One region of the Paenibacillus sp. RC84 genome, then DNA from elsewhere that is predicted to be linked to it. Evidence: predicted binding sites of a transcription regulator. Region 1 holds the regulator's gene; each other region holds the start of a gene.
What was found. Region 1 encodes Rex, which represses fermentation and respiration genes when NADH is low (regulators of the CRP and FNR family bind a similar motif). Its sites were predicted from a motif close to TTGTGAAATATTTCACAA; they were not measured.

Region 2: a site for Rex is predicted at 2,395-2,412, ahead of ABH899_RS15985 (DUF1641 domain-containing protein). Genes of this name have one in related genera too.
Region 3: a site for Rex is predicted at 1,749-1,766, ahead of adhE (bifunctional acetaldehyde-CoA/alcohol dehydrogenase). Genes of this name have one in related genera too.
Region 4: a site for Rex is predicted at 2,595-2,612, ahead of ABH899_RS05570 (cytochrome ubiquinol oxidase subunit I). Genes of this name have one in related genera too.

Annotation. Positions count from the first base shown of each region.
Region 1 covers NZ_JBGBYL010000003.1:255,160-259,394, reverse strand. The annotation lists gene ABH899_RS08500 (DUF47 domain-containing protein) at 125-754, shown strand; gene ABH899_RS08495 (inorganic phosphate transporter) at 778-1,791, shown strand; gene ABH899_RS08490 (redox-sensing transcriptional repressor Rex) at 1,892-2,515, opposite strand; gene dinG (ATP-dependent DNA helicase DinG) at 2,502-4,235, opposite strand, start outside.
Region 2 covers NZ_JBGBYL010000006.1:287,455-291,689, forward strand. The annotation lists gene rluF (23S rRNA pseudouridine(2604) synthase RluF) at 10-699, shown strand; gene ABH899_RS15975 (threonine/serine exporter family protein) at 755-1,516, shown strand; gene ABH899_RS15980 (threonine/serine exporter family protein) at 1,532-1,957, shown strand; gene ABH899_RS15985 (DUF1641 domain-containing protein) at 2,545-2,970, shown strand; gene ABH899_RS15990 (NAD(P)/FAD-dependent oxidoreductase) at 3,008-4,189, shown strand.
Region 3 covers NZ_JBGBYL010000001.1:388,607-392,841, reverse strand. The annotation lists gene adhE (bifunctional acetaldehyde-CoA/alcohol dehydrogenase) at 1-1,705, opposite strand, end outside; gene ABH899_RS01730 (hemerythrin domain-containing protein) at 1,869-2,396, shown strand; gene ABH899_RS01725 (Crp/Fnr family transcriptional regulator) at 2,609-3,334, shown strand; gene ABH899_RS01720 (formate/nitrite transporter family protein) at 3,703-4,235, opposite strand, start outside.
Region 4 covers NZ_JBGBYL010000002.1:410,977-415,211, reverse strand. The annotation lists gene ABH899_RS05585 (response regulator transcription factor) at 1-74, shown strand, start outside; gene ABH899_RS05580 (sensor histidine kinase) at 71-1,597, shown strand; gene ABH899_RS05575 (hypothetical protein) at 1,626-2,480, shown strand; gene ABH899_RS05570 (cytochrome ubiquinol oxidase subunit I) at 2,852-4,207, shown strand; gene ABH899_RS05565 (cytochrome d ubiquinol oxidase subunit II) at 4,204-4,235, shown strand, end outside.

The DNA.
Region 1 (4,235 bases):
AGTGATTGCTTTCTGGGGAAATGTTATGATATTTTTAAGTTTGTGAGTTTAAGCTACAAAATTCTACATACATTAAACTTAACTTCACGGAATCTTTACAATCGAATCACTAGGAGGAACCGTAATGGCATCGCTTTTTAGCAGTAAAAGAGGAGACGTCGATTTTTTAAACCTGCTCATACGGGCGGCAGAAAACACACTCCATGCATCCCAGATGTTCAGAAACGCGATGATGGGAGATAAAATTCCGGAAAACTTTTTCCAGATGATCAAAGACATCGAGAGCAAAGGCGATCAGATCACCCACGAAATCTTTAAAGAGCTGAACAAAGTCTTTATCACTCCGCTCGACCGTGAAGATATTATGGAGCTGGCTTCCAAGCTCGACGACGTACTGGACGGCATTGAAGCGACAGCAGCACGTTTTGACTATCTCAACATCAGCCAGACGGACAAGGTTATGCAGGAATTCTCCGCCGTGATCGTGTCCAGCTGCCAACATATTCTCGATGCCTTCAAGCTTCTTTCCAAAAAGAAGTACATGCAGATTCCTCAACATACGGTTGAAATCAATGCGCTTGAAAACGAAGCCGACCGCCTGATGCGCGAAGGCATCCGTGAAATTTTTATCACCAAACGCGATCCTTACGAAGATTTCAAGCTCAAAGAACTTTATGAACGTCTCGAACAGACCACCGATGCATGTGAAGACGTTGCCAACATCTTGGAAAGCGTCGTGCTGCGCTACTCGTAGGCCCAGCAGTTTAGGAGGATTTCATGACGACAACAGTTCTTATTACCTTGATTGCGATCGTATTTCTCGCTTTAGCCTTTGACTTTATTAACGGTTTCCATGATACGGCGAACGCGGTAGCGACTTCGATCTCTACGCGTGCGATGAGTCCGAAAGTAGCCATTATATCCGCCGCCTGTCTGAATTTCGTCGGTGCCCTGTATTCTTCGGAGGTAGCCAAGACGATCGGCAGCGGGATCGCGGACCCGTCCAAGATCAACCACGGTGAATTTATCGTCATCGCGGCTCTTCTGTCCGCCATTATCTGGAACCTGGCAACCTGGTATTATGCCATTCCTTCCTCTTCCTCCCATACGCTCATCGGATCCATTGTCGGAGCCGTGCTGGCCGGGGCGGGAGCCGACTTCGTCAAATGGGGCGGTCTCGGCAAGATCGTGCTGATTCTGGTGCTTTCGCCGATTGTCGCATTCGTGGCCGGTTATATCATCATGACGATCATCAAATACCTGGTCATCCTGACGGGCAACAAATCCCGTTCGAAGCTGAACCGCGTGTTCAAGTTCTTCCAGATCCTGTCCGCCTGGCTGCTGTCCTTCTCCCACGGGGGAAATGACGCTCAGAAAGCGATGGGTATTATCGTATTCGGACTGGTCGCTGCGGGAGCCCAGACAACCATGGACGTGCCGTTGTGGGTGAAAATCGCGGCTGCGACCGCAATGGGCCTCGGCACTTCGATCGGGGGATGGAAAATCATTAAAACGATCTCCAAAAACTTGATCAAAATCGAGCCGATCAACGGGTTCGCCTCGGATTTGACATCTTCCATCGTCATTCAGACTTCTACGCATATGGGGATGCCGCTTTCGACCACTCACGTGATTTCCTCCGCGATCATCGGGTCGGGTTCCGTACTCCGTTTTCATGAGGTGAAATGGGGTACCGTAACACGCATGATCATCACTTGGATCATTACGATTCCGATCAGCATCATTCTGTCCTATGTGCTGTACACCGTGTTGTTTAAGTTCTTCGTCTAACAGGTAAATTAAATAGCAAGTTCCATTAAAAAACCGCCATACGGCCTAAACGGCCCATATAGCGGTTTTTCTGGTTTTCAAGACCAAAACCCTCACTTCTCTATTCAGGAAGGTAATAGGCCAGGCTCTGGAGCTCTGCCGTAAAGTCCGCATGATGCACGCGGATTTCCTCGGGTACTTTCAGAATGGACGGGGCGAAGTTCAGAATCGCTTCGATGCCCGCCTTCACGAATTGGTTGGCGACATTCTGCGCTTCCGGCGCCGGCACGGTTATGATGCCGATTCGAATGCTGGAATCCCGGATAACATCGGCCAGATGCTCCATGGGCAGAACGCTCATGTTATTGATGACCTGGCCGATCTTGTCCGGCGACGAATCGAAAATCGCCGTTATTTTCATCTGATCCCGCAAGTAGATGTTATAGTTGCACAGCGCCCGTCCCAGGTTACCGGCTCCCACGAGGGCAACCGGTATTTGGCGGTCAAGCTTCAGAATCTGCCGGATCTTCTCGATAAGATAGGTCACATCGTAGCCGATCCCCTTCTTTCCGAATTCACCGAAGTAAGCCAAGTCTTTGCGGATTTGGGCGGGGTTAAGATTCAGCTTCTGCCCCAGATCCTGAGACGAAACCGTTAATACGTTTTTCTTCGACAGTTCATTAAGAAAACGCAGATAGATCGGCAGCCGTTTGACGACCGCCTCGGATATTTTAAGTGACTTCAAGCGAGTTCTCTCCCATCCATTCCTGAATTCTCGGTACGATGCGCTCTACAGGCATATGCTCAATCTTCGGTCCCGGCAGGGAGTAGAGGAAGTGCTTCCCGTACTGCGTCTCGATGACACGCGTATCGTAAATCAGCACAATCCCTTTGTCCGAAGCCCTGCGTACAAGCCGGCCGAAGCCCTGCTTGAATCGGATGACGGCCTGAGGCACCGACAGCTTCATGAACGGGTTCTGATTCCGTTTCTTCAGGTTTTCGCTCTTCGCTTCGACCAGCGGATGATTCGGCGGCTGGAAAGGCAGCCGTACGATGGCCAGACAGGTCAAGGCTTCTCCGGGAATGTCCACCCCTTCCCAGAATGAACTCGTGCCGAGCAGCACGCACGCTTTATGCTCTTGGAAGAGCCGGGTCAGCTTGCTGCGGTTGCCGGTGTCCACCCCCTGACCGAGCACATGGATGCCGTGCGGGCGGAGATTTTCCTTCAGAACCGCGTGGGCAAGCTTCAGCATCCGGTTCGAAGTGAACAGCACGAGCATCCTCCCTCGCGTAGCCACGGCCACTTCGGAGAGTGATTCCGTGAGCGCTTTGAGGAATTCCTCTTCGCCGCTGCGGCCCCGGATCATCGGAAAGTCCCGCGGTATGCAGACAAGAGCCTGCTGCCGATACTGGAACGGCGACGGAAGCTGGACGGTTTTCAGCTTCGGATTCTCCTCTTCTTCGGCCGGCAGTTTCAACCCCAGCTGATCCGCCGAATACTGGAACGATTTATTGACCGACAGGGTGGCCGAAGTGAGAATGACGCTCTCTTTGTTGTCAAAGAAATGTTCGCGGATAAGCGGACTTACGTCCATCGGCACGGAGATCAGGTTGATCGAACGGCTTTTGTTGTACGTCCCCGCTTCAACCCAGTAAACGAAGTTATCGTCCGCCATCTTCATAAAGAAGCGGAGCGTCTCCTTCGCTGCCTGCAGTTCCTTCGCCACCCCGCCGAGGTCGGTAACGAAGCTCTGGACATCGTATTCTTCCTGGACTTCTTTCAAATCCTGCACGAGCGAATCCACGGATTTATACACTTCCTGAATATGCTGTTCCAAAATTTCCTCGAGATCCGTGAAATCGCTCCAGTTCGGGGGCAGCGAATCTTTCTTCAGACGCATCACCAGGGAACCGGGGTCGATTTGGCCGGGTTCGGAATTCGTCTGGAGCAGCTCGTAAAACTTTTCACAGAGTAAATCCCAAGCTTCCTTGATGAGCAAGGTTTTCGGGAACAGGTTGTCGATTCCGTTCATCCATGTAGCGGCCCGGTAATCGTCGTCATACCGTTGAAGCTTCGTGCGGAGCGCCGGCAGCTGCCCGTTCCGGCTGTCCTTGAACAGCCAGAGAAGCTGATTCGTCAGCCCCAGGTAGTGAAGCTCCTTGCCCAAATGCTTGCTTGCCACTTCTTCGAAATGGTGGGCCTCGTCCAGAACGAGATGCTTATAAGCCGGCAGCACCCGGTTCTCGGCCTTCATATCGGTAAACAGCAGCGAGTGGTTCGTAATGACAACGTCCGAATTGTTGGCGTCATGGCGCGCACGGTGATAAAAGCATTTTTTGAACCACGGGCAGTGCCGGTTCTGACACGACTCCGCATCGCTGGAAACGGTATGCCAGAAAGCGGCCCCCTTGTTCCCGAAATGCAGCTCCTCCTCGTCGCCGGTCTGCGTCTGGCTCAGCCAGAC
Region 2 (4,235 bases), on a different contig from region 1:
AGCAGCTTCATGCGGATCAATAAATTCATTAGCGAAACGGGCATTTGCTCCCGACGAAAAGCGGACGAGCTTGTACAAGCCGGACGTGTGACCATTAACGGGGCTCCGGCAGAGCTGGGCAGTACGGCCGAGCCGGGGGATGATGTGAGAATCGACGGCAAGCCGCTGGGGACCAAGAAGAAGTCCGTCTATATAGCGTTGAATAAACCGGTTGGCATCACGTGCACGACGGAGCGCCACATTCCGGGCAATATCGTCGATTTCGTGCGGCATCCGGAGAGAATCTTCCCGATCGGCCGGCTCGATAAAGACTCGGAGGGCCTTATCCTCATGACCAATGACGGGGATATCGTCAATAAAATTTTGCGCGCGGAAAATAACCACGAGAAAGAATATATCGTCACCGTGAATCAGCCGATCACGAACTCCTTTGTGCAAGGCATGTCCACGGGCGTCCGCATTCTGGGGACGAAGACGAAACCGTGCAAGGTGACCCGCATCAACGACCATACCTTCCGCATCATCCTGACGCAGGGGCTGAACCGGCAAATCCGGCGTATGTGCCAGGCATTCGGGTATCAGGTGCACCGGCTGCAGCGGGTGCGCATCATGAATATCAAGCTGGACGGACTCCCCAAAGGAAAATGGAGAGACCTGAGCGAAAGCGAGTTTACCCGGCTGACGGAGCTGTTGGATTGAGAATGGCGGCAGTGCAGGCAAGCATCTTATCTACATCCACAGGAAGAGGTGCGCGATGGAACAGGCGTCCAGTCCCGGTCAGACTTATAAAATCGTAGATGTGTGCCTGCTGGCGGGAAAAATCATGCTCCAGAACGGAGCGGAAACGTATCGGGTGGAAGATACGATGACCCGCATCGCGGCCTCTTACGGCCTTCATCATACCCACAGCTTCGTGACCCCGACGGGCATTATCTTCTCCGTGGACGGCAGCGATCCGACCAAGCTGGTCCGGATCTCCACGCGGTCAACCGATTTGCACAAGGTGACGCTGGTCAACGGGCTCTCCCGCAAAATAAGCGACGGACAGCTTGACCTTCAGGAAGCTCACAGGCTGCTTCTCAAGGTGGACAAGGCCAATCTGGCCTACCCCGTTGCTCTCCAGATTGCGGCGGCGGCCGTGTCCAGCGGCTGTTTTACGATCATGTTCAACGGCGGGTGGCCCGATTTTCTTCCGGCCGTCGTCACAGGCGGTCTGGGTTTTATCGGGTTCCTTATTTTTCACCAGTATGTGCTGATCAAGTTCGTAGCCGAGTTTCTGGCTTCCTTCATTATCGGCATGCTGGCCTCTCTGTTTATATGGACCGGGCTCGGACAGGAGCTGGACAAAATCATCATCGGCTCCGTCATGCCGCTTGTTCCGGGCCTGCTGATCACGAACGCCGTGAGGGATTTGATGGCGGGCCATCTCGTGTCCGGCTTGTCCAAGGGCGCGGAGGCTTTCTTGACGGCGTTTGCCATCGGAGCCGGTATCGCGGTCGTCTTTTCATTTTATTAACGGAGGAATCCCTCAATGATTGCACAACTCGTGACGAGTTATATCGCCTCCGCCGCCTTCGGCATTATTTTTAACGTTCCCCGGAATACCTTGATCCAGTGCGGTTTCGTCGGGATGATGGGCTGGCTCGTATACGTCGTTCTTGTGCGGAGCGATACCAACGCCATTGTCGCCACCTTGGCCGCGGCGTTCTTCGTGACGGTGATATCCCGGGTTTTCGCCCGTCTCTACAAGACCCCCATTATCGTTTTCAGCGTGGCGGGGATCATTCCTCTCGTTCCGGGAGGCATGGCCTATGACGCGATGCGTTCTTTCGTGGAAAACGATTATAATCTTGCCGTTCAGCTCGCCGCCAAAGCGTTTATGATTTCCGGTTCGATTGCCGCCGGTCTTATTTTTTCCGAGGTGATGAACCAGCTTTTTAAAAGGCCGAAGGCCTAGCTCGGGCAAGAAAATGAAGGATTGCCGCTAAAGCTGCCGCAACCGAGACCATCCGTTGAATTCACGCGGGTGGTTTTTTCATCTGAAGGGGCGGCTGGCATACGGTGTTGGGCCTGCCCGCAGCTTTTACTTATCACCCTTTCGCGGTCCGGCGGAGGCCCGTTTTGATGAAATTCTTTCTCGAAGACCTGTCCCTTCTGGCAATAAAATCCGAGGAATTATTGGAATAAACAAGCATGTATACCTGCTTAAGGAGCGGGGGCGCAGAAAGAAGTGATTTTTGTCACAAATTATTCACATGTGTAAAAAATTGTTTTTCTCTTGTTAGCAAGACGGAGGTATAATAGGAGTACATAGGGTTCCGTTTCGACCTGTTCGACATTTTTCCCGATCTTGCAAGTAATGGACTCGCAGCCAAGAAAAACCTTCTTCCTTTTATGTGAAAAATGTTACAATCTTATCAGGCCGCGTGGGTTCATTTATCACGAATAGGGAAACTTATGCGAAGACAGAAGACGTCTCGATGGCTAGGCAGGGATCGAAAAATAAACGGGCTTCTATTTCAAAGCAAAGGAGGACGTTAGCTTATGTCAGAAACATCCAATCAAACCCCAAGCACTACCGAAAAAAGGGAAACGCAGGATGTCCTTGATCAGTTGATGAAGCCAGAGGTTCAGGAGTCTTTAACCGTTCTCGTGGAGAATCTGCCGAAATTGGCGGAAATGGTTACGATTCTTACCAAAGCTTACGATTTGGCTCAAAGCGTTGCGAGCGACCAAGTTCTGATCGACGACCTCAAAGGCGGTATGAACGAGTTTGTTAAGCCGATCACCGAGAAAGCCAAAGGCGTAGCTGCCGCCGCAATCGAAGCAAGCGACCGCGCTCAAGCGGAACATTCCTCGATCGGTCTGTTCGGACTTCTCAAAATGCTGAAAGACCCGCAAGTACAAAAGACATTCCGTTTCGTACAGGCATTCTTGGATGTTCAAGCCGAACGGCAGCAACAGCGTTAAATCATAAGGTAAGCTGAAACAAGAATGGAGGATGAGTATGTCCAAGCATATTTTGATCTTAGGTGGCGGTTACGGCGGCTTGCTCAGCGCACTGACAGCCCGTCAACACTTGACTGCGGAAGAAGCTACGATTACGGTTGTTAACCGTTTTCCTACGCATCAAATCATTACCGAGCTGCACCGCCTGGCTGTAGGTAATCTGCATGAGAAAGCAGTTGCCCTGCCTTTGGAAAAGCTCCTGCGCGGCAAAGACATCAACCTGGAAATCGGCACGGTCGAAACGATTTCCGCGGACAGCAAGCGCGTCATCCTGTCGAACGGCAAATCGTTCGATTACGATAAGCTCGTCGTTGCCCTGGGCAGCGAAACGGCGTTCTTCGGCATTCCTGGCCTCCAGGAACACAGCTTCACGCTGAAATCCGTCAACGACGCCAACCGTATCCGCGAGCACGTGGAAGCACGCATCGAAGCTTACAGCCAGACCAAGAACAAAGCGGAGGCGACATTCGTAGTCGGCGGCGGCGGTCTGACCGGTATCGAGCTTGTGGGCGAACTCGCCGACATGCTGCCTGGCCTGTGCCGCAGCAAAGGCGTCGATTTCAACGACGTCTCCCTGTACTGCGTAGAGGCGGCTCCTTCCATCCTGATGGGCTTCCATCCGGAACTGATCGAGCGCGCTACGACAAGCCTGCAGAAGCGCGGCGTAACGTTCCTGACGGGCGTTGCGATCACCGAAATGCAGGAATCCGTCGTTTCCCTGAAAGACGGAAGCACAATCGAAACCAGCACGCTCGTCTGGACAGGCGGCGTACAAGGCACTCCGGTTGTCGCTAACTCCGGCATCGAAGTGAACCGCGGCCGCGCGACGGTCAACGAGTTCATGCAGTCCACGTCCCACCCGGACGTATTCCTTGCAGGCGACTGCGCCGTGGTCTTCCCGGCCGGCGCCGAGCGTCCTTATCCGCCAACCGCACAACTGGCTTGGCAGATGGGCGAAGTGGTCGGATACAACCTCTTCGCAGCACAGAAAGGCGCACCGATGGACGTCTTCACGCCTGTATTCTCCGGTACACTCGGAAGTCTGGGCCGCAAGGACGCAATCGGTTCGATCGGCGGCAACCAAACCCGCCTGAAAGGTCTACCTGCATCGCTCATGAAGGAAGCAAGTAACATCCGTTACCTGTCTCACATTCATGGCCTGTTTGCACTGGCTTACTAAGAGCGGTCCGGAATCTTTCCGGAATCAACCGGTCTGAACATAAGTC
Region 3 (4,235 bases), on a different contig from region 1:
GGTACTCGTAGAACAGCCACATCGCTTTCGCCGCATCCATCGGCGATCCGCCGCCGAGCGCCACAATGCAGTCCGGCTGGAAGGCGTTCATCATGGCCGTCCCGCGTTCAACGGTGTCGACTGAAGGGTCCGGCTCCACATCGCTGAAAACTTCGATGGCTACCGGCATCCGGCGCTGGCGCAAGTAATGTTCCACGCGTTCCACGTAGCCGAGTTTCACCATCATCGGGTCGGTCACGATCAAAACACGGGTGATGTCCGGCATTTTCGCCAGGTACTGGGTGGCGTTTCTTTCGAAATAAATTTTCTCGGGCACTTTAAACCACTGCATATTCACCGTCCGATGTGCGACTTTTTTGACGTTGATCAGGTTGACCGCCGTCACGTTCGAAGAAGTGGAATTGCGGCCGTACGAGCCGCAGCCTAGCGTCAGCGAAGGGATATTGGCGTTGTAGATATCCCCGATCGCCCCGTGAGTCGAAGGCGCGTTAACGATAATGCGGCAGGTCGGCAGCTCCTTGGCGAATGCGGCGATCACTCCGTCGTCGTTCGAATGGATGACCGAGGTGTGGCCGAGTCCGCCGAATGCCGCAATCTCCGCTGCCCGGGCAATGCCCGCTTGAGCCGTGGCGGCCGTGTAGCAGGCCAGCACGGGGCTCAGCTTCTCGGCGGACAGCGGGTAGGCCGGACCGACGCCGTCCAGCTCGGCGATCAGGATTTTCGTCCCGGCGGGAACCTCGAACCCCGCCATTTCGGCGATGCGTACCGCGGGCTGGCCCACAATCGCCGCGTTCACGGCGCATCCGGCGTTCATGCCGAACTGGGACAGCTTCTTCGTTTCCTTGGCGCTCAGGAAATGGCAGCCCTGCGCCTTCAGCATCGCCTTGGCCTCCGCCGCGATCGCTTCGTCCAGGATAACGGCCTGCTCGGATGCGCAGATCATGCCGTTGTCAAACGTCTTCGAGAGAATCAAATCCGTGACTGCCTGGCGCAGGTCCGCGGTTCTCTCGATGAAGCACGGCACGTTGCCCGGGCCGACGCCGAGAGCGGGTTTGCCTGCGCTGTAAGCGGATTTGACCATGCCGGAGCCGCCGGTAGCCAGAATCAGGGCCACTCCCTCGTGGTGCATAAGCTCGTGCGTCGCTTCCATAGAAGGCTTCTCCACCCACTGGATGCAATCTTTCGGCGCCCCGTGGCTTACCGCCGCTTCGTACAGAACGCGGGCCGCTTCGGAGCTGCATTTCTGCGCGGACGGATGGAAGGCGAAAATAATCGGATTCCGCGTCTTCATCGCGATCAGCGCTTTAAACATCGTTGTCGAGGTCGGATTCGTTACCGGGGTGACGCCGGCGATAATTCCGACCGGTTCGGCGATGGACGTAAGGCCGGTCGTCGGATCGTCGTCGATTACGCCGACCGTTTTGTCGTACTTCACGGAGTTATGAATATACTCGGTCGCGAACAAGTTCTTGATGATCTTGTCTTCATATACGCCCCGCCCCGTTTCTTCCACCGCAAGCTTGGCGAGAACCATATGCCGGTCAACGCCGGCCAGCGCCATTTCCTGTACGATGCGGTCGACCTGGGATTGGTCCAAGCCTTCAAAAGCGGCCTGCGCTTTCTTCGCGTTCTGCACCAGCCGGTCTACCTGTTCTTTGGCCGCCGCAGCTGCGGGTTTTACGGTCTCATTTTCCTGTACAGCCATCTCTCCGCCTCCTCTGTTCTTTCTACACCTTCATTGTAGGTGATTGTGAATTTTTTCACTATGACATTTATCACAGACAAAAGCGCGGCCCCGCCTTATGGTGAAGACAGGAAACACGCGCGCGCTTTACCATCATCCGCAGGACCGACAGGAGGAAATGACGATGAGCACAATAACCGTGGAACGTCTGCCGTATGCCGCTATGGACCCAGGCAGCCAGTTGTCCGACGCCCTATACTATTTGAAGCAGCAGCATGAATTTCTTGAGGCCGATCTGCTGGAACTGCAAATGCTCGCACGCGGAATCGGAGCCGCCGGAAGCCGGGATTCGCTCAAAACCGATTTACACCAGCTGAAGGTACGCGCCGAACGGTTCTTGAAGTTTTTCCAGCAGTATCAGCAGGATGAACAGGAAACGCTTTTCCCTATCGTTGATTTGTACACGGGCGACAAAATGGGCCCTACCGCCGTTATGAAGCAGGAATACAACATGGCCGTCCACAATCTGCGCCTTTTCTTCCAGGCTCTCAAAGAAGACAGTCAAACCCTCGATCCCCTGTGCGCCAAACGTTCGGTATCCCACGTGCTCCAGTCGTGCTTCATTCTTCTTGAGCATATGCGTAAAGAAAAAGAATGGGTATTCCCGCTCGCCGAGCAGATGCTGACCGATATCGAGCAGTTTTATTCGTAGAAAGCCGATTTTCCCGATTAAAAGAAACCGGAGCCGCCTAATGCAGACGGAACTCCGGTTTTTTGTGTCCTTTTGCCTGTAAACGGCAGGTTTGCGTTGAATACGGACAGGCGTGGTAACCAATATTGTACGAAAAGTGTGATTTTTATCATATATGATTTACGTCATATCCGGTATACTGGAAGCAGAAGTCAAAGAGGAGGGAAGCCATCATGAACACCGGCACAAATCCCGTTTACTATACGAATCCCCGGAACACGGCTGCCTTTAAGACGGAAAACTTGCAGAAGCTGACGGATATTATGCATGAGCAGAAGCTTCAACCCGGCGCCTACTTGTTTTGGGAAGGCGATACGGCTGACAAGCTTTATTTTATAAAAAACGGCCGGGTACGCGCTACGAAGTCTACGGACGAAGGCAAGGATCTCGTGCTTTACTTATACCAGCAGGGCGATCTGATCGGCATGATCGATCCCTACGACGACACGAAGCATTGGTACAGCGCGGAAGTGCTGGAAGAAACCCTGATCGGCGTGGCGCACAAGAAAGACGTGGAAATGCTGATCTGGCAGAGCGGCGAATTCGCTCTGGAATTTATGCGCTGGATGGGGCTCAGCCACCGGATGACGCAGACGAAATACCGCGATATGATGCTCTACGGAAAACCCGGGGCCCTGTGCTCCACCATCATCCGCTTGTCGAACACGTACGGCAGGCACGAAGAGGACGGGACGATCCGCATTACGAAAAAGCTCACCCACTCGGAGCTGTCGGATATGATCGGCTCCACCCGCGAAAGCGTGAATCGCATGTTCAGCGACCTGCGCAAAGCTCAGGCCATTGAAATGGATAACGGCTACATCATCATTCGCGATTTGAATTATTTAAAGGGCATTTGCCACTGCGAAAACTGCCCCATAGAAGTGTGCCGGATGTAACCGGCACACTTTTTTTATTTGGGCCGGACGAGACGGCCCCCCACGTCGTGCGGCGCTGAAATATCCGGGCGCCCCGGCGAGTGGGGCCAGCGCTGCCGACACGGGAATCCCGGGCGCGGGGTTCCCGGAGGACGGGGTTCCTGGAGGACGGTCCGGCACAGCATAGTACGGCGCTGAATTCTCCAGGCGCCGATTCCCGGCAGTGTGTTCCGGCACAGCATGGCGCAGACCTATAGCGACAACGTTCACCCCCGCGTGCGGGATACGGCGCCCCATCACCCGGCTGCGGGCCGTAAAAAAGCTCCCTGATTGAAATCAGGGAGCTTTCTTTCTTCGCTTGCGGGACTGCGCCTGCGCCTAGCGTATGTTTACAGCTTTCCGTCCGCCCGTTTCACAGGCGAGATGAAGTAATACAGCAACCCGACAAACACGGCCCCGCCGACGATGTTCCCCAGCGTTACCGGGATCATGTTGTGGAACCAGCCGGCCAAGGTAACCGTTTCGGGATGCGGGAGAATCAGGGCCAGCCCCAGCACGGTCATATTCGCCACGCTGTGCTCATACCCCGATGCGATAAAGCCGTACAGCATCCAGAAGATGAGAATCAGCTTCGCCGTGTCCTCTTTGGCTCTCATCGAAGTCCAGATCGCCAGGCAGACGAACCAGTTACAAAGAATTCCCCGGAAAAACAGCTGCGTGGTGTCCATGTTCATTTTTTTCGCGGCGATGGTCATTAACAAATGGTCCGGCTTAATATTGGCAAACACCCCGGCACCGACGACCAGCAGTACGAGGACCATGGCCCCCGTCAGGTTCCCCAGGTAGCACCAGAACCAGTTGACGAGCGTATCCTTCCACGTGACTTTACGCGATAGCGTCCCGATGGTGAAATACATGTTGT
Region 4 (4,235 bases), on a different contig from region 1:
ACAAGCTGGGAGACAAGGAGCACCGGTTGATCCGTACGCTCCGGGGAGCCGGATACCGGCTCGACTGGTCATGAAACGAGTCCGGCCTCTGACCCGCGCCGCGCGCCTGCTGGCCCCCCGCTCCCTTCAGTTCCAGCTGTTGTCGCGGTCGCTCTATATTTTGGCCGCGCTTCTGGTCCTGGTCGGCGCTCTTCAATCTATATGGATGAAAAATTTCCTGTACCGCAACCGGGCCGAAACGATGTTCATTCAGTTGAACGGACTGCCCCGCGACCTGCTGGACCACTCGTCCCTTCTTCCGGAAAGGCGCGGCAAAAACGAAGAGGTTCAGCCGGGATCGGAGCGCCCGCGCGGTCCGGTGCTGTTCCTTCCGGATACGTCTCTTGCGTATATCGCTCCCGACGGAACCTTCACGGATTTGACGAAAGAAAGCGGGATGATCTCCCCGCAGCTCCCGGCCGAGGAATACACCGCCCTCCGAGAAGAGATGGCTCCCCGGCGGCCCGTTTCCTATAAAATCGTGCAGGATGCCGCGGGAACCGAGCAGCTCGTCGTCTTCCGGCCGGCGGAACGGTCGGGCAGCTTCGGCGGTATTATCCAGATGGGAACGGGCACGGCCCAACTCCAGGCCGTCGTGCTCCAGCAGCTTTGGATTTACGGGGCACTCATCGTGCTTGCCCTGGCGGGCGGCCTCGCGCTGAATATTCCCGTGCTCCGACGTACGCTCCAGCCGCTGAACAAAATGGTCGAAGCCGTCGAACAGACCGACGCCGGCAACCTGAACGAACGATTTCCCGAGACGCAGGGCCAACTGGAGATCGACTCCCTCGCGAAATCGTTCAACGGCATGCTCCAGCGCCTGGAGACTTCTTTCATCGCGGAACGCGATGCGAAAGAACAGATGCGGCGCTTCATCGCCGACGCCTCCCACGAGCTGCGCACGCCGCTGACTTCGATCCACGGCTTTCTCGAAGTGCTGCTCCGCGGGGCGGCGGACAATCCGAAGCAGCTCTATGCCGCTTTGACGAGCATGCACGGCGAATCGACCCGCATCAAGAAGCTGGTCGAGGACCTGCTCACGCTGGCCAAGCTCGACCGCGCTCCCCAGCTCCAGCTCTCGGACACGCGGCTGGACCGGCTTCTTCTGGAGATGGAGCCCCATCTCCGGATGCTGGCGGGTACCCGCACGGTTCATATCGACCTGACCGCGGGCGTACGCGGAACCTTCGACCCGGATAAAATGAAACAGGTGATCCTGAATCTGTTTCATAACGCGGTCCAGCATACGGACCCGGAAACCGGCGTCATCACGGTCATTTTATCCGCGGACAGGGACGGAATCGCGCTGAAGGTCAAGGACAACGGACCGGGCATCCCCGAAGAACACGCGGCACATGTGTTCGAGCGCTTTTACCGCAGCGATTCCTCCAGAACCCGCAAACATGGCGGAGCCGGACTCGGGCTGTCGATCACGAAGTCGATCGTCGAAGCCCACGGCGGTACGATCTCCGTCCGGAGCCGGGAAGGCGCCGGTTCGACGTTCGTGCTCACCTTCCCTGAAACCGGTGAAAATAACGGCGGAAAAGTGTTAAAATAAACGGGATAAACAGAAAGGCGGAGAAGCGATGGTATACGCGTTTACGATTCAGCCCGGTATCTACCACGCCTTCGAAGACGAGGCGGAGCAGATTGAACAATGCAAGGAATGGGGCCTGCTGTCCGGTAAGGCAATCAAAACCAAAGCCTTTTTTTATAAGGGAAACGGCTTGAACGTTCCCTGCACCATCGTCGGGTACACCGACAGAATGACGGCTGTCATCGAATTGGACAACAAGCAGCAGCACTGCATCCACCCTTCCTATTTGAAGGAAATGCAGGCGGCGAACTACGGGCAGAGACAGTGGTCTTCCAGCGAAAACGACACCGAAGCCGATGCTTCGGAAGGAAACGATGCGGCCGGGAATGCGGAGCCTGCAGGTGAGGTTCCGGCGGATGCGGCCGCTGAGACTACGTCAGCCGCCATCCCGCAGAAGCAGGCTGCCGCAGAGCCGGCGCTGACGTCACAGACGGAGGCAGAGCCTGGGCAAGCCGCCGTTTCCGCCGATCGGGACAAGCCCGACGCCGCATCCGAAGCTGTCGATGCGCCTAAGGCGAAGGCCAAGAAAGAAAAAGCGCCCAAGCTTCAGCTTCCGGAAGGAAAAGTGAAGATGACCGCTAAGGTACAGGATTTCACGACGGTTCCCAATCACTTTTCCGATAACGACGATGAGGTCATCATTTACGAAAATGTGGCCATTGTGGATCCGGAAACGGATATCGGCACCGCCTGGTCCAGCCACAGCGCGACGCTGAAAAAGCTGGAGCTCGAAGTCGGCGATACGATCACGTTCGAAGCCAAGATCGTGGCCAAGAAGCTGACGCGCTACCCCGTGCCTTACAAAATCAACAATCCCGCTAAAATCCAGAAAGAGCAGGAGTAGCTGTAAAAAGAAACACCGTTCAGACGCACGTTTCCCGTGCTTCCGGACGGTGTTTCTTCTTTTCGTCATCCGTCAATATTTTGTCAACCATTCTTCACCGTTTACTCACAGATATTGTGAAAATAATCACAGCTAAGTGTGTAAGATAAAATAGAAGGATTTGGTTCGAGCAATCCAGGATCTTATCTCGTCGTTTTACAATTATTTCCCGGGGCGGTGAAAGCATGAAACCGTTTAAACGTCAGGAGAAAAGGCTGATGATTCTCATGTTCGTCGTGGCCGCCGTTATGCTGCTTTCCTTTTTGCGCAGATTATTTGCTTAAGCCTGCATGTACCCGAAACAAGAACATTCCAGGGGGAGTTGGTGCACCGTGTTTCATTATGATCCTGTACTGTACAGCCGCATACTCACCGAAGTCACGCTCGCGTTCCACATTATTTTCGCCACTATCGGTGTCGGCGTTCCGGTGATGATCGCTCTGGCCGAATGGACGGGCATCCGCAAGAACGACCGGTACTACACACTGCTGGCCCGCCGCTGGGCGCGCGGCTTCGTCATCACCGTCGCCATCGGCGTCGTGACCGGAACGGCCATCGGTCTACAGCTGAGCCTGCTGTGGCCAAGCTTTATGGAAATCGCCGGGCAGGCCATCGCGCTGCCGCTGTTTATGGAGACGTTCGCGTTCTTCGTCGAAGCGATTTTCCTCGGCATTTATTTGTATACCTGGGACCGGTTCAAACCGAAGCGGCATCTGATGCTGCTCATCCCGGTCGCCATCGGGTCTTCCGCCTCGGCCTTTTTCATTACGACCGTGAACGCGTTTATGAACACGCCGCAAGGCTTTACGCTTGAAAACGGCAAAATCACGAACGTGGACCCGATTGCGGCCATGTTCAACCCGGCGACGCCCACGAAAGTTTCCCACGTCCTCGCATCGGCTTACATGACGTGCGCGTTCATTCTCGCGGCCATAGCGGCCTTCTCGCTGCTGCGCCGCAAAGGAGACCGGCTTTACGCCAAGAAGGCGCTCAAGCTTACGCTATCCGCAGGCCTTGTGTTCGCGCTGGCAACGGCTGCGATCGGCGACCTCTCGGGCAAGTTTCTGGCGGCTTATCAGCCCGAGAAGCTGGCTGCGGCCGAATGGCATTTCGAGACGCAGACCAAAGCTCCGCTGGTGTTCGGCGGAATTTTGACAGAGGACAAAGAAATCAAATACGGGCTGAAAATCCCGTACGCCCTGAGCATCCTCGCCGGCAGCAATCCCGGCTTTGAAGTCAAAGGACTGGATCAGATTCCCGATGAGCTGGAGCCTCCGCTCTATGTGCACTACTTCTTCGACGGCATGGTCACCATCGGGATGTTCACCATCGTGATCGCGGCTCTCTACCTGTGGCTCAGCCGCAGCAAACGCGCCTCGAAGCCGGCTCCGCGCTGGCTGCTCCGGGTGATCGTCGCCTGCGGACCGCTCTCCATGCTCGGCATCTGGCTCGGCTGGTTCTATGCCGAGGTAGGCCGGCAGCCGTGGATTCTCCGCGGCTACATGAAAGTGGCCGAAGCGGCCACGACGTCGGCCCATGTGGACAAGATGCTGCTCTTGTTCTGTCTGCTGTATCTCGTCCTGGGGCTGACCGCGATAAAAGTGCTGTCCAAGCTGTTCAAAAACAACGACGTCGCGGATGAATTGATCGCATTCGGCGTTTTCGAGAAAAGGGGGCCGCTGGAATGAATCTGGAGCTGCTCGGCATTACCGTTCT